DNA from 3 places in the Thermatribacter velox genome. Region 2 is predicted to be linked to each of the others. Evidence: riboswitches for the same ligand, from Rfam matches in the RefSeq annotation. Region 2 holds a riboswitch; each other region holds the start of a gene.
What was found. Region 2 has a riboswitch for cobalamin ahead of QBE54_RS00250 (ABC transporter substrate-binding protein). Riboswitches for the same ligand answer to the same signal wherever they lie in the genome.
Positions count from the first base shown of each region.

Region 1: linked by a shared signal. The riboswitch ahead of QBE54_RS09170 (sirohydrochlorin cobaltochelatase) and the one ahead of QBE54_RS00250 (ABC transporter substrate-binding protein) in region 2 are both predicted to bind cobalamin.
Region 3: linked by a shared signal. The riboswitch ahead of QBE54_RS10360 (ECF transporter S component) and the one ahead of QBE54_RS00250 (ABC transporter substrate-binding protein) in region 2 are both predicted to bind cobalamin.

Region 1 covers NZ_CP121689.1:1,851,975-1,857,042, forward strand. The annotation lists gene QBE54_RS09155 (ABC transporter substrate-binding protein) at 1-40, opposite strand, end outside; gene QBE54_RS09160 (ABC transporter ATP-binding protein) at 54-830, opposite strand; gene QBE54_RS09165 (FecCD family ABC transporter permease) at 820-1,866, opposite strand; gene QBE54_RS09170 (sirohydrochlorin cobaltochelatase) at 1,873-2,766, opposite strand; cobalamin riboswitch at 2,832-3,002, opposite strand; gene QBE54_RS09175 (nitrilase-related carbon-nitrogen hydrolase) at 3,060-3,863, shown strand; gene nrdR (transcriptional regulator NrdR) at 4,023-4,490, shown strand; gene QBE54_RS09185 (ribonucleoside triphosphate reductase) at 4,494-5,068, shown strand, end outside.
Region 2 covers NZ_CP121689.1:46,604-51,671, reverse strand. The annotation lists gene QBE54_RS00270 (carbohydrate ABC transporter permease) at 1-256, shown strand, start outside; gene QBE54_RS00265 (carbohydrate ABC transporter permease) at 270-1,118, shown strand; gene QBE54_RS00260 (YjbQ family protein) at 1,160-1,549, shown strand; gene QBE54_RS00255 (DUF401 family protein) at 1,696-2,769, shown strand; cobalamin riboswitch at 2,804-2,986, shown strand; gene QBE54_RS00250 (ABC transporter substrate-binding protein) at 3,076-4,032, shown strand; gene QBE54_RS00245 (FecCD family ABC transporter permease) at 3,974-5,050, shown strand; gene QBE54_RS00240 (ABC transporter ATP-binding protein) at 5,043-5,068, shown strand, end outside.
Region 3 covers NZ_CP121689.1:2,063,069-2,068,136, reverse strand. The annotation lists gene QBE54_RS10375 (NAD-dependent epimerase/dehydratase family protein) at 1-97, shown strand, start outside; gene QBE54_RS10370 (zinc-dependent alcohol dehydrogenase family protein) at 66-1,073, shown strand; gene QBE54_RS10365 (hypothetical protein) at 1,070-1,804, opposite strand; gene QBE54_RS10360 (ECF transporter S component) at 1,801-2,283, opposite strand; cobalamin riboswitch at 2,365-2,554, opposite strand; gene QBE54_RS10355 (glycosyltransferase) at 3,079-5,068, shown strand, end outside.

The sequences.
Region 1 (5,068 bases), 460 kb from region 2:
AGAAAACAGAAATCAACAAAACAACCTTTTTCAGACGCATCAACCACACCCCCTTATTCCACTCTGTATAAAAGATATAGTTCCCCTTCAGGGCTCTCGTAAGGTACCACCTCGATACCAAAAATCCGCTGAATGTTTTGAGGACTCAGAGCTTCTCTTTTATCCTCCCAGAGTTCCACCTGCCCCCCTTTTACAAAGATGATCTGATCGGCAAAAAGCGAAGCAAGATTTAGATCATGAAAAGCTGCTACTACCAGTTTTCCCCCTTGAGCCAGAAGCCGAGCTTTCTTCAAAAAATTGAGTGTAGAAGCAACATCGATGTTGGAAACCGGCTCATCCAGAAGAAGAACCGGTGTTTCTCTCACCAAAGCTCTCACAAAGGCCACCTTCTGAGACTCTCCGCCGCTCAGAGCAGTCACCGGAGAATCTGCAAGATGGAGAATGCCCCCTTCATCAAGGTAATGTTTGGTCAAACGATGATCTTCCTCAGAGTAGGCCCACCTTCCCGAGGAAAAGGGAAACCTACCAGTAAGAACTGTGTAATAAACCGTGTAAGGAAAACGTACAAAAAAATCTTGAGGAACCAGAGCCACATGGCGAGCCACTTCTCGTAAAGATATCTTTCTCATCTTTTTCCCACAAAGTATAACTTCTCCCTCTTGAGGCACGAGGAGACCAGAAATTAAAGACAACAAAGTACTTTTGCCCGAACCATTGGGACCGAGCAAAGCATAGAAAACTCCTCCTGTAAGGCGTAGAGAAATTTCCTTAAACACCCATCCCTCCCCGTATGAAAAAGAAACCTTATGCAGTTCCACTTCAACTTTCACTTCGTCCCTCACGCCAGGAAACTCGTTTAATGAAAAGATAAAAGAAAAAGGGACCACCAATGAGCGTAGTCCAAACACCAACCGGTATCTCTACTCCAAAATAAACTCGAATAAGGTTATCCGAAACCAAAAGTAACAGCGCACCTCCCAGAGCCGAAAGCGGCAAAAGATAAAGGTGAAGCGGACCAAAAGCGATTCGAAAAATATGGGGCACCACCAGACCCACAAAAGCAATTATGCCTCCTACCGACACTGCTGCAGCAGTGCCCAAAGTAGCCACGATCAAAAGCAAAAGGCGAAAAGTCTCAGTAGCCACTCCAGATTGACGGGCTACTTTCTCCCCAAGACACAAAACGTCCAGCGCCTTGGCTGAAAAAACACCCACCATAATTATTCCCACTGCAAAAGGCCAAAGCCACATCACCTCTTTGAGGTGAATACCCACCAGGGTACCCATTAGCCAAAAAACCAGACTTCCCACTTCCTCACCAAAAAGATGCTTCATGAAACTTACTCCCGCAGAAAAAACTGAACTCACTATAATCCCCGCTAAAACCAGACTTTCAGTTCGAAAACTACCCCTTCTCCCGCTCATAAAAAGAACCAGCAAAAGCGAAGCAAGACCGCCCAAAAAAGCAGGAAAAATAGGGTTAGACAATCCCAGATACAGTGCACAGGCTCCCCCAAAAGCAGCTCCCCCAGAAACCCCAAGAGTGTAGGGGCTGGCCAGGGGATTCAAAAGTAAAGCCTGGAAGATACAACCTGCACAACCCAGAATCAATCCAATCAAAAGAGCACCTAAAATACGGGGCAAACGTATATAGAGCACCACATCATGCCACATTTCCTGAGCGGTATCTCTCCCCAAAATAATTTTCCAAACCTCCACTAAGGGAACCTCCACAAAACCTTTGCCTACAAAATAAAGAACACCAAAGAGTAAAACCGCCCCAAGAATGAGGATGCAGGACCAGGCGAGAGACTCTCGCCTGGTCCTGCCTGGCAACTGTCTTCTACGCCCTGCTACGTAAGACATAAAGCTTTAGAGCTTTTCGACGACTTCTTTCGCGCGTTCCACAAAAATCCTGGCAAAAGCATCATATTCCCCCAATCCCTTTAAAACGGTTGACACCAAAAAACCTCGCTGCTTAAGCTGCACTTTCCAGGAATCGCTATGCTCTCCAGCCAAATCATTCAGAGCATGATCGCCAGCAACCAGCATAAAAGGCGCAAGAACTACTTTCTTTACCTTTTGTGCTTCAAGTTCCGTTACCACATCTTCGAAAGAGGGGAAACCCTCTACTGTACCCAGGAAAACATTTTCTCCGAATTCCTTCTGCAACATGAGATACAACATAGAATAAGCAGCCCCTCCAGAATGTTCGCTTCCATGACCCATCAGAACCAACGCCGTTCCTTCCTTAGAGAGGGTTGGAGCAAATATTTCCCGCAAAGCCTGGACAACCTCTTCATAATCAGAGGGATGCTCCAGTAGAGGTCTTCCTAAATAAAGCTCTTCAAAAACCGGTCTCCCATATATATCTTTCATCGCAGAAAAAGCTTGGCAAACGCTTGCTACATAGTCGTAAGTAATCCCTGGAATTACGAAAAGAGGCTGTACCGCAACTTTGTTAAATCCTTCGTCTGCAAGTTTAGCCAGCGCGGTAACGGGACTGTCAATTTTCTGTCCCTTTTTCTCAAGAGCTTTACGTACCATAGAGGAAGCATAAGCAAGGCGCACTTCCAGCCCTGGAAACTCCTTCCTGGCAAGCTCAAAAACATTCTTAATAGCGGAAGAAGCGTCCTCATAAGAAGTGCCAAAAGCAACAAGTAACAACGCTTTCTTATCTTCTCTGGACATTCCAGAGCTTACCCCAACCAACAAACACAAAACCAGCACAATACTTAAAACAATCACCAGAGACCTTCTGAACATACCAATTCCCCCTTTCATGGTTTTTGAAAAAACGAAAATTCGCCCTCTGAACCTCGCAGAGGCCGAAAAAACTTCGTTTCTCAGGCCGGTCTTCTGGCTTGAGGGCTTCAGCCTACTCGGTGCGCCTTCCCAGCTTTTCAGCCAGTGGCTTTGTGCACCTTTCGTTCCCTCTCACAGCGGCGGGTCCGCACCGGATTTGCACCGGTTTCCCGAACACCTGAGAAAATCGCTACTATTCACTTTTAAAATTTTCCGCTATATTATAGCAAAGTTGGTTTCTAAAACAATAGGACATGCAAAATATTCGGATAGGAATAGCTCAAATTGAAAATTTACTAAACGACGAAGCCGCTCTGAACTTGCACCGCCAAATGGTTTACGGAGCTCAAGCAGCTGGTGTGGAAATTCTCTGCTTCCCAGAGCTTTCCCTACATGGATACTCCTTGAATCCAGTCACCATTCGACCCTGTGGCCCGAACAGCCCTCTGCTGCAGTCAGTTCAGAAGCTATCCCGGGAAACCAGGATTACCGTCCTGGCTGGCTTCATCGAACAGGATAAATCTGGAAACCTCTTCATAGCCCACGGCATCTTTTTCCCCTGGGGCGAAAGAAAAGTTTACCGAAAAACCCACTTAAGCGCGAAAGAAAAACGCCTTTTCCATCCGGGCAATGAACTCCCCGTTTTCGAACACCCCGAAGTTTGTTTTGGCATCGCTTTGTGCGTGGAATGGCACCTGCCAGAAGTTATAGCTACCCTGAAAAGCAAGGGCGCAGAAATAATATTTGGACCTCATGCCACACCTTTCCCGCGAAACAATCTCTGGAATAAATACTTGCCAGCCCGCGCTTATGACTATCGGGTATTCATAGCCTGTTGCAACCTGTGGTTCCCCAAAAAAGAGAAATCTGGTGGAGGCTTGATAGTCATTAATCCCCGAGGCGATGTGTTAAGGGAACTGTATCTTCCAGGAAATCAGTTAGCGGTTTTCGAATTTTCGAAAGCAGAAATCAAACGCTATCATCATCCCAAAGCTGAAAACTCTATGCAACATATCCTCTTCCAGGACTTGCGCCGCCCTGAACTTTATCGAACTTGAAAAATCGCAAACACCCTTGACGACTCATACTCCTTGAATTCGAAAAAACAAATTATTTCGCAAAAAAATTTTCTCCATCAGCGATTGACTTTCCAAAATGTGGAGTTATACTATATATGGATGTTTTAAATTGCATTAATCCTACATATTGGGGTTATCATGCATTGTCCTTACTGTGGTGAGCCAGATTCACGGGTAATCGATACCAGAGTTGTTGAAAACGGATATGGCGTGCGCAGACGTAGAGAGTGCCAGAGTTGCCACCGTCGTTTCACAACCTATGAGCGTTGTGAACGGGAACCTTTAGTAGTGATTAAAAAAAGCGGCAACCGGCAGTTGTTCGACCGTAAAAAAATTCTCAATGGGCTTTTAAAAGCCTGTGAGAAAAGACCCGTGTCCACGGAAACTTTAGAGGCCGTAGCCAGCGAAGTCGAGAAAGAGCTCCAGGAAGAGGGCTTTGAAGAGGTACCTTCTTCATATATTGGGGAAAAGGTTATGGAAAAATTGAAAAAAATTGACCAGGTAGCTTACGTACGCTTTGCTTCGGTCTACCGTGAGTTTCGCGATGTAGACCAGTTCATAGAAATCTTAGGCTCTCTGGTTAAGGAAAAGGAAAAGGGGGTTTAAAAAATGGAAGAAACTTATGATCTACTCGCTCCCCGAAAAGTTCAAAAGAGGGACGGGAGAATCGTGCCTTTTGATAGGTATCGCATCGAGCGAGCTATTTACAAAGCTTTTCAGGCTGTGGGAGAAGAAACAGCAAGTGTTCCTGAAGAGCTGAGCAAAATTGTAACCACTAAATTGTTTGAAAAGTTCGGTCCAGATGCAACGGTGAACATCGAAACCATCCAGGACTTTGTTGAGGAAACATTAATCGAAAATGGTTTTTCCAAAGTAGCCAAGGCCTACATTCTCTACCGTCGCAAACGTCAGGAGCTAAGAGAAGCTCTTCAGGCAAGGGTGGATATAGAAAAAATCGTTCAGGAATATCTTCTGCAAGCGGACTGGCGCACCCAGGAAAACTCCAACACTACCTACTCTTACCCGGGCCTGGTGTTGCACGTTGCGGGTTCTGTAATGGCTAACTACACTTTAAACCGCATTTATCCCGATGAAGTCCGGGAAGCACACACTAACGCTGATATTCACATTCACGACCTCTCTTACGGATTAACGGCATATTGTGCGGGATGGTCACTGGAGCA
Region 2 (5,068 bases):
GCCCCTCATCTGGGTAGTGCTGATTATTCGCCTAATCGATATTCTGAAAATATTCGACTTGGTCTACATGGTGACCTTTGGAGGACCGGGTTCAGCGACTCATTCCTACAGTTTTTATATTTATAAAGTAGGCATATCATTCGGATGGGACATTGGCTATGCCTCAGCCCTGAGCGTAATCCTTTTGATTGTAGTATCGCTTTTGACCAACCTCCTGATTCGCTTCCTGCGACTCAGAGAAGTGCTGGGACTCTGAAGGAGGAAAGACAATGAGGTGGCTCTGGAAAATTGCAAGAGCAGTGTTGGTAATCATAACCCTTTTCTTCTTTCTCTTCCCCGTATACTGGCTGGCAACCACAGCTTTCAAAAGGAGCGAAGACTGGTTTACCTGGCCTCCTTCCTTTTTCCCTCGCTACTGGACGGTGGGAAATTTCCTGGGTCTTGAAGGAGGATTTTTTGGGAGTGTTACCACAGCCATCTCCACCATCACCCCTTATCTCAGAAACAGCACCATAGTAGCGCTTTTTGTGGCTCTCATCTCAACCGTAGTGGCTGCACTTGCCGCCTACGCCATATCTCGCTTCAAAATAGGTGGAATGGGTTTTGTGTCCTGGATTATCTCCATCAGGATGTTACCACCAATCGCTGCAGCGTTGCCCCTTTACGTTATTTTCAGCAAACTGCATCTTGTGAACACCTGGTGGGCACTCATTCTATCTCATCTGGTATTCACCACTCCTTTCAGTACCTGGGTGTTGATAACCTTTTTCAACGAAATTCCCCGAGAACTTGATGAAGCAGCCTATGTGGACGGAGCAGGCATATGGCAAAGTTTTACCCGAGTAAGCCTGCCTCTCGCTGCTCCAGGTTTAGCTGCGGTAGCCACTCTGTCTTTTATCCAGAGCTGGGGAGAATTTCTGATGGCCCTGGTCCTCACCACCAGCAAGGACGCCCAAACCCTTCCCATCTATCTGGGACGCTTTATAACCGGGTGGCGTATTGCCTGGGGGCCTCTCGCTGCAGCCGGGCTCATCACCATGATTCCAGTAATCGTTTTCTCCCTTCTCATGCAACGCTACCTGATACGGGGCTTGACGTTCGGTGCAGTAAAAGGCTAATTTATATAGCACCAAAAAACCAAAAAGGGAGGGAAGTCGACTTGTTTAAAAACATAGTGCTTACCACCCGACAAAGAGAGGAAACCATAGACGTAACCCCCCTGATTGAAGAAGTGGTTCGAGAAAGTGGCTCTAAGGAAGCAGGAGTGTTCGTTTATGTCCCCCATAGCGATGCAGCAATTAACATTCAGGGAATTGCCCAAAGCCCTTCCTCCTCCAATCCTCCCCTGAACAGATTACTAAAGAAAGTCCTGGAAGAGGGCCAGGACTTTCAGACTCCTGAAGTGGGTGCTGCTTTTGTAGCTCCAACTGAAGTACTTATTGCCTTGGAGGGAAAACTCATGCTCGGCGAAGGACAACGCATCTATTTTTACGAATTCAATGGCCCCCGCCAGTGTAATCTCTACGTTCTGGTTATCCCCTCTGCCTGAAACACAAAAAGCGGAAAAATGCTGGCAGCGCTGAAAATAATTTGCATCTTTGTAGTTGTTCTTTTTTGCTCCAGAAGAAAATCAGTTTGGGATGGTCGCTCCTGGGTGTTTCTCTTTTTCTGCTGATTTTTTCGGGTTTTAACCCTTTGGGCTGGTGGAGGGTTGTTTCCTCCACCTTCTGGCCCAACCCTGACAACCTGGCACTGCTTTTAAGCGTTATTTTTGTAACCCTACTTGGAGGTACCCTGGCTCACAGCGGAGAACTCGATGTGTTAACCCGCTCAGTCCAGAAAGTACTCAAAAGACCTGAGCTGGCCGGGGTTATCCTTCCTTCCTTGGTGGGCATTTTACCCATGCCAGGTGGAGCTCTTTTCTCAGCCCCCTTAGTAAAAACAGCAGCTACACCTTACACCCAGGATGGAGATATATTGGCCTTTGCCAATTACTGGTTCCGTCACATATGGGAATTTTTTCTACCGCTTTATCCGGGAGTTTTGCTTGCTGCTTCCGTATCGGGCCTACCCGCTACCTGGATTATGGCCCACCATTTCCCTTTCTTCCTGATAGCAGCGGGAGCGGGCTGGCTCGCGGTAAAACGCCACCTTCAAATCCCCCTGCCCGAAAAAACTCGTCGATTTGCTCCGGATATGAAAAACTTGCTTTTTGTGCTTTTGCCTTTCATGGTGCCCGTAGCCAGCGTGCTTCTCGGCATTCCCGTCTGGATAGGAGCCATCCTGGGAATAGCCACTTTTTCAATAACCAAACGCCTCCCTTTAAAAACCCTTGGAAAATTTCTTGCCAGAAGCTTTCCCTGGGCAATACTTTTTGATGTAATTGGCGTACTGATTTTCAAAAACATACTCCTTGCAAATCAGGACATCGATAAAATGGCCAGTTTTCTAATTAGCAAAGATGTCCCGCTTCTTTTGCTGGGCATGTTGCTCCCCATGGTTACCGGCCTGCTTACTGGCTTAACTGCTGCTTTTGTGGGTATTGCCTTTCCTATGGTCCTTTCTTTTTTCAACGCCCAAACGCTCCCCAGTGTTTTTCCGATTCTCTACCTGAGTGGTTTTTCCGGGGTTTTGCTTTCACCCATGCACCTTTGCTTCATCTTCTCCTGTCGCTTTTTCGAAGCAAGTTTCAAGAAAGTCTACCGCCTGCTTATCCCGGCAACCTTGATGCTTTTCGCTTGGGGAATCATCTGGCTTATGATTTCCTAAAAAACTCTTTTTTTCTTTTGTGGTATAATGTAATTCAGCGTTGAGAGTTCTGGGTGGCTTTCTGCCTTAAAAGGGAAACCGGTGTGAATCCGGTGCGGTCCCGCCACTGTAACCGGGGAGCCTGCCGCAAAAAAGCCACTGGCCTGCAAAGGCTGGGAAGGTGCGGTAAGGCAAGGATCCGGGAGCCAGGAGACCTGCCCAGGACGTTCCCAACCACTCTTCGCGGAAAGAGGAGGTGGGATAATCAAGTGAAAGCCCTCCCTCTCCCCCTCCTCCTTCCCTAAAAGCGAGAAAGGGGGATTAACGGTGTACAAACGGTTAAAAATTTTTACCGTCTTTTTTGCGCTTTCTGTCCTGCTTTTTGCAAACATTGCATTTGGGCTCAGTGTAACCGATGACCGGGGACAGCAGGTTGAACTTGCTCAGCCACCAGCAAGGATTGTCTCTCTTGCTCCCTCCTGCACTGAGATGCTTTTCGCCCTCTCTTTATCTCAAAAAATAGTGGGCGTGACTACCTATTGCAACTTTCCTCAAGAAGCATTGAACAAAGAAAAAGTGGGCACCATAACCGAAGTGGAACTCGAAAAACTACTCTCTTTGCAACCCGACTTAGTGGTGGCATCTTCCTTGAATCCCCAGGAATTGCTTACCAGGCTGGAAGAATTGGGAATTGCGGTATACCTGGTTAATCCCCAAAACATGGAAGAAATCCTCTCTGACCTGGAAAAATTAGCCAAAATATGTGGCGTGGAAGAAAAAGGGGAAGCATTGGTACATAGCCTTAGAGAGCGCATAAAAAGGGTGGAAGAAAAAACAGCTGGAATGACGGAAGTCCAAAAACCTCTGGTGTTCCACCTGATTTGGCACCAACCTATCTGGACAGCGGGCAAAGGTACCTTCATTGATGAACTCATCGAAAAAGCGGGTGGCAAAAACGCTGCTTCAGACCTTGAGGGCTATGTAAGTATTGAGTTAGAAGAGCTCCTGCGTCGCAATCCAGATATTATAACGGTGGTAGAAAATCATGGAGATGCCCAGAACCTTCCCTATCAATTCCTCCTGCAGGATCAGCGCCTGCAAACCCTAAAAGCGGTCAAAGAGGGGAGAGTAGCCCGGGTAGATAGCGACATCGTTTCCCGCCCTGGACCGAGAATAGTCCAGGCACTGGAAATATTCGCAAAGATAATTCACCCTGAAATATTTGGTGAGTATCGTTTTGAAGACTACGAAATTCAATCCCAGACAGCAACCCAAGATAACTGAGCCGAGCAACACGACCAAAAGGTCATCCCAAAAGGTTTTCCTCTGGGAAGGAGGTCTAATAGTCGGCCTCCTTCTGAGTTTTCTTTTAGCACTTTCTTTTGGAAGAGGTCGCTTCCAAAGCGGTGACTTCTGGGCAATTTTTCACTGGCAGGACATCTCCCCCCTTCAGAAAACCATCCTTTTTCAGGTTAGGATGCCCAGAGTAACTCTCGCCACCCTGGTAGGAGGCGGTCTTTCCATATCCGGAGCAGTGCTGCAGGGTCTTTTCCGCAACCCCCTGGTCGACCCCTACGTTCTGGGAATCAGTTCCGGAGCTTCCTTTGGAGCAGTGCTGGCCATTCTCAAAAAATGGAATTTTGGTCTTTACGCAGTGCCTTTTTCGGCTTTCTCCTTTGCGCTTTTAACCACTTTTCTGGTGTTTTCACTCGGGCAGGTAAACCGGAAAACCCCGCTTGAGACTCTGCTTCTTTCCGGCGTCGCTGTGGGTTTTTTCTTCTCGGCTCTGGTTTCGCTTTCCATGTTTTTTGCCGGTCATGATTTGCATCAGATTGTCTTCTGGCTAATGGGTGGCCTTTGGAACCGGAGTTGGAGGGAAGTAAAAATGGTTTTGCCATTTTTGAGTGCGGGAATACCCTTCATGCTCGCTTTCCACAGAGAACTGAACATCATGCTGCTTGGTGAAAAAACAGCAGAAAGCATGGGGGTGGATATCGAGCGGGTGAAAAGGTGGCTGGTTTTCGCTTGTTCCCTGGTGGTGGCAAGCTGTGTGGCAGCAAGTGGCGTAATCGGGTTTGTGGGGTTAATAGTTCCTCACATAATGCGCCTGCTATTTGGCCAGAATCACCGCCTGCTCCTTCCTTTTTCCTTCCTGAGCGGAGGAATCATACTGCTTTGGGCTGATACCGCTGCCAGAAGCATCCTTAATCCCGTGGAGCTTCCAGTAGGAATTATCACCAGTTTGCTGGGAGCTCCCTTTTTTATCTACCTTCTTCGCAAAAGGAAGAAACTCCATGGGTGAATACCTTAAAGCCAAAGA
Region 3 (5,068 bases), 250 kb from region 2:
TCTGGGCTGGGTGCCAGAGGTAGACCTTTGGGAAGGGTTAAAGAAAACTTTCAACTTTTTCCAAGGTGAGATGTGCAATGCGGGCCATGGTTCTTGAGCGAACGGCTCCGGTAGAGACTTCTCCACTGCTCCTCAAGGAAGTTGCGCTTCAAGGAGTAGAGGACGATGAAGTTTTGATAAAAGTCGCTGCCTGTGGAGTGTGCCATACCGATTTACACATCGTGGAGGGCGAACTTCCTCCCCATAAACTCCCGCTTGTTCCTGGCCACCAGATTGTGGGAAAAGTGGTTGAAAGAGGAAAGAAAGTAAACAACCTTGAGGTAGGTCAGAGGGTTGGTGTACCTTGGATAAACCAGGTGTGCGGGGTATGCCGCTTTTGCAGACAGGGTATGGAAAATCTCTGTGAAAATGCGTTGTTTACTGGTTATGACCTGGACGGGGGTTACGCCGAGTTTGCAATTTTTAGAGAGGAAGCCGCGTATCCGATTCCTGAAGGGTATGAAGATGTGGAATTTGCTCCTCTTCTTTGTGGTGGAGTTATTGGTTATCGAGCTTATCGGCAAAGCAAAGTAAAGGAAGGCGAGATACTGGGACTTTTTGGGTTTGGTTCTTCAGCGCACTTAGTTGCCCAGATGGCACTTTTTGAAGGTGTTCGGGTATTTGTCTTTACCCGTTCTCCGGAACACCAGAAGCTCGCTCGAGAGCTTGGTGCCTCTTTTGTGGGTCGGGCTGAGGATGTACCGCCTGAAAAGCTTGATGCAGCAATCATTTTCGCTCCCGCCGGGCATCTGGTGAAGGTGGCCCTTGAATACCTCTGTCCGGGGGGACGGGTGATAACAGCAGGTATTTATTCCACTCCAATTCCAGAGCTTCCTTATGACTTGGTTTATAAAGAGCGCTGTATACAGAGCGTGGCAAATAGCACCAGAAAGGACGTACAGGAGCTTATTGAACTTTCCAGAAGGCTGCATTTCAAAACACAAATTGAAGTGTTCCCGCTTGAAGAAGCCAATCGAGCGCTTTTGTTGCTCAAGGAGAGCAAAATCCGTGCCTCTGCAGTGCTTTCAATTTAGGTCTTTCTGAGTTTTCCTAATCGAAAAAGTGGTTTTTTTGAAACCTTGTGTATTTTTTTTTCCTCTTCCCAAGTGGTGAAAAGAAGTGCCGTTGCGGGGCCGCAGCTTTTGTAAAGTGGAAGCGGGAAGGGGTTTTCAATCTCTACGGTGAGTCCGGTGCTTTGCAGAAATGTCGTTAGTTCCCAGAACACTCCCTTGGACCCCACCGGGATGATGTCTCCACACAACACGCTTTCTCGCAGAGCAATGATGTCGGAAGGACCAGCAATTTCATTTTGCTTTGCAAGCACTTCTTCTCCAACCGCAGGGCTTCCCAAGAGGAACACGTTAAGACCTTCGCAGCTTTTTTCAAAAATTAGCTCCTCATGGTTTACCATGCCAATCACGGTTACGCCCAGGCCAGTTTGATGGGTGGGGAAGTTCTTTTCTGAAGAGACCACGAAAGGAAGGGGGCTGAGGCCACAAGCCTCAAGCTCCCCCTTGATGCCCGATAACGCTTGTTCGATAAAGGGATAGGGTTCAGTGGAAAGAGTTAACGAAAAAGCAATGGGATTTCCTCCTAAACTCAGGATTTCAGAAAGAGCGACCCGGAAAGTATATTTTGCACAGGTTGCAACCTCTGCTTTTACAAAATCCATGCTTTTGGGGCCTATACCACCTAAGGAGTCGCAGGCAACAAGCATGAGTTCCTTTTCGTTTATTTTGATAAATACCGCATCGCGTCTATTCATCGCTTCTTGAGCATTTCAAAAATTAAGGAGGCAAGGATTATATTCACTGCTGATGCCACAAGCAGAGAAACCACAATCCCGGTAAAAAATCCCCACCCAAAGACTGGAACAAGAGTAGCTGGTGCCAAAACACCATTAAGAAAGACACCACAAGCTATACCCAGAATACGGTTTTTCTGATAGAGCAGCCTGAAAAGTACACATATAACCGCCATCTCGCAGGCAATGAGAAGATGCACTGGCAAACCCAGAGGAAATCCCACGTTGAGCGAGGTGAGAATATGGCCCAAAAACCCAATAACTGCTCCTTCTGGATACCCCAGAAGAATTGCTCCCAAAAATCCAGGAAGAGAGTCGAGAGCAACTGTTCCGGTTGGTGAGGGTATTTTGAGGTAAGAGCCCACCACAGAAAGAGCAATCAGGGTCGCTGTAATAGTCAAGCGTGCTACAGTTGACTGAGCATAGGCTGATTTGGACATGGTATAACCTCCTTTATTTTGCTTATTAAAAATAAAGTCCCCGACCCAAAGCATGCTTTGAGCCGAGGACTTTGCCTTCATCCTCGCCCATCCTTTCGTGGCAGGTCTTCTGGCTTGAGGGCTTCAGCCTACTCGGTGCGCCTTCCCAGCTTATTCAGCCAGTGGCTTTTTACACCTTTCGCTCCCTCTCACAGCGGCGGGTCCGCACCGGACTTGCACCGGTTTCCCTTTTCAGCTCCCCGAAGGAGCAACCACGAAGGGTTGAGCCAGTATTCACTTTCTGAGTGTATGATAGCAAAGAGTAGAGAATTTTCAAGAGTTAGGTGCTTTGGGTGGAGAATTATTTTCTTTACTGTTTTCACCATAGAGCGAACCTCTCCGCAGGTTTTTCTTTGTTACAAGTACGCGCAGTTTTTTCTGATTTTGATTCGTGTTGGGCTGAGACCGGATTATTTATTATTTCAAAGACTTCTTTTTTGCAGTGAAGCTCTTTCAAATAAATTTTTGGGAAAGGAAGCAAAAATCTTCACAAGGAAGTAACATCAGGACATCTAAGGATTTTGGCACTTTTTTGAATTTTGAGTGCTTTGGCAAGCTTTTTTATCTCGAAAAAAGCAAAAGTTCGGAGGGTTATTGTCGGTGCGGGAAATAATCAAGGATTTCGTTCGGGTTATAGTGCCTCTTTTGCCTTTTCAGGAACCCATTTATGAATTTGGTTCGCTCCAGGTGGCGGGTCAGGAAGGATTCGCTGATTTGTGACCTTTCTTTCCAGGGAAGCAATATGTGGGTTGCGATATGCGTCCGGGACCTGGTGTTGATTGTATTTTGAATCTTCATAATATTGAGCTTCCCGATGGTGCGGTAGGAACAGTTTTGGTGATGGATACGCTTGAACATGTTGAATTTGTGCGCAGGGCAATGGATGAAGTATACCGAATTTTAAAGCCAGGTGGGTTCGTGGTAATCAGCTCAGTGATGAATTTTCCAATTCATGATTATCCTTTTGATTACTGGCGCTTTACGCCGGAGGGGTTCAAAAGTTTACTGCAAAAATTTGGTTATCGCTTTGTGGAGTGGGTGGGACACCCCCGTTTTCCCCATACGGTGGTTGGGGTTGGATGCAAGGGAGAGCTTGAGCGCTCAACACAGATGGTTTTTGAGAGAGAGGTTACCCGCTGGAAGGAGCGCTGGAGTTTGTCTGTTGCGACCAATCCAGTTGTTGCAGAGAAAAGGAGAGAACCAGCTGGTTATTACTCATATTCAAGACCTGAGGTGCGCAATCTTATCATGCCTGGATGCCGTAAGGTGCTGGATGTGGGTTGTGGTGAGGGGAATCTCGGGAAAACTCTGAAAGAAGAAAGAGATTGCGAAGTCTGGGGTGTGGAAATTAACCCCCGGGTTGCAGAAGTGGCCTCTGGTAATCTCGATAAAGTCATAGTTGGCGACTACGAAAAGATAGTGGAGGACTTGCCTTCTGATTATTTTGATTGTGTGATTTTTGCGGATGTTTTGGAACATTTTGTTGATCCCTGGGAAGCACTCAAAAAAACCAAAAGGATTTTAAGGAATGGTGGTCAAATTGTGGCAAGCGTTCCCAACGTGCGCCATTGGAGTGTAATCAAGACTCTTCTTGAGGGAAAGTGGGAGTACCAAGAAGCCGGCATCCTGGATCGTACTCATTTGCGTTTCTTTACTGCATCTTCCCTGGTGAGGATGTTTAAAGAAATTGGCTTTAACATAGAAGGGCTGTACACTACTTCGCTTCGTGGAGAAGAAATTCCTGCTGGTTTGATTGGGGATCTAAAAAAATGGGGGTTGAGTCCTCAAAACCTTCAGGAGGAAAGCAGGGTATATCAGTATTTAGTTTCTGCGACTAAAAGGGATTTACCTCGGCTTACTTCTATCATCATCCTCACCCGCAACAACCTCGAATATACTCGGAAGTGTCTGGACAGCATACGCGAATATACTCCAGAACCTCATGAAATCATTGTTGTGGACAATGGGTCAACTGATGGGACAGTGGAATATCTCAGAGAGCAACCCGATGTGAAACTCATCGAAAACGGCTTTAACCTGGGGTTTGCACTGGGCAACAACCGGGGGCTTCTTGAGGCGAAAGGTGATTATGTGGTATTTCTCAATAACGATGTGGTAGTAACTGAAGGATGGCTAAAAAGACTTATTGCTTGTGCCGAATCTGATCCACGTGTGGGTATTGTTGGCCCGCGCTCCAACTACGTAGCTGGACAACAGATGGTTAGAGACATTCCCTATGGAGACGACCTGGAAGCAATGCAGGAATTTGCGCGGAACTGGAGCCAAAGGCATTCCAAAAACTGGGGAGAGGCTTTGCGAGTAATAGGTTTTTGTATGCTTGTTAAGCGTGAAGTTATTGAGAGGATAGGAGGTTTTGACCCTCGGTTTGGCCTTGGTAACTTTGAAGATGACGATTTCTGTATCCGGGCTCAAATTGCCGGTTTTAAAATAAAAATTGCCCACGATGTTTTTGTGCATCACTTTGGAAGTAAGACTTTTCAGAGTGAACAGATTGACTACCGCAAACTCATGCTTTCTAACTGGGAAAAGTTCAAAAGCAAGTGGGGACTTCCAAAAAACTTATCTATTGAAAACGGTTATCGCATTGATTCTCTGCTCCAAGACGTATTTAGCCCCGAAAAGCACATAGTACCCCTGCGGATTGAACCCTATCCGTTGGATGGAGTTCGCTCGATGAGCTATCTTGCTCCTTTTTCGAAAGAGGCACTCAGGTGGTATCTCACCA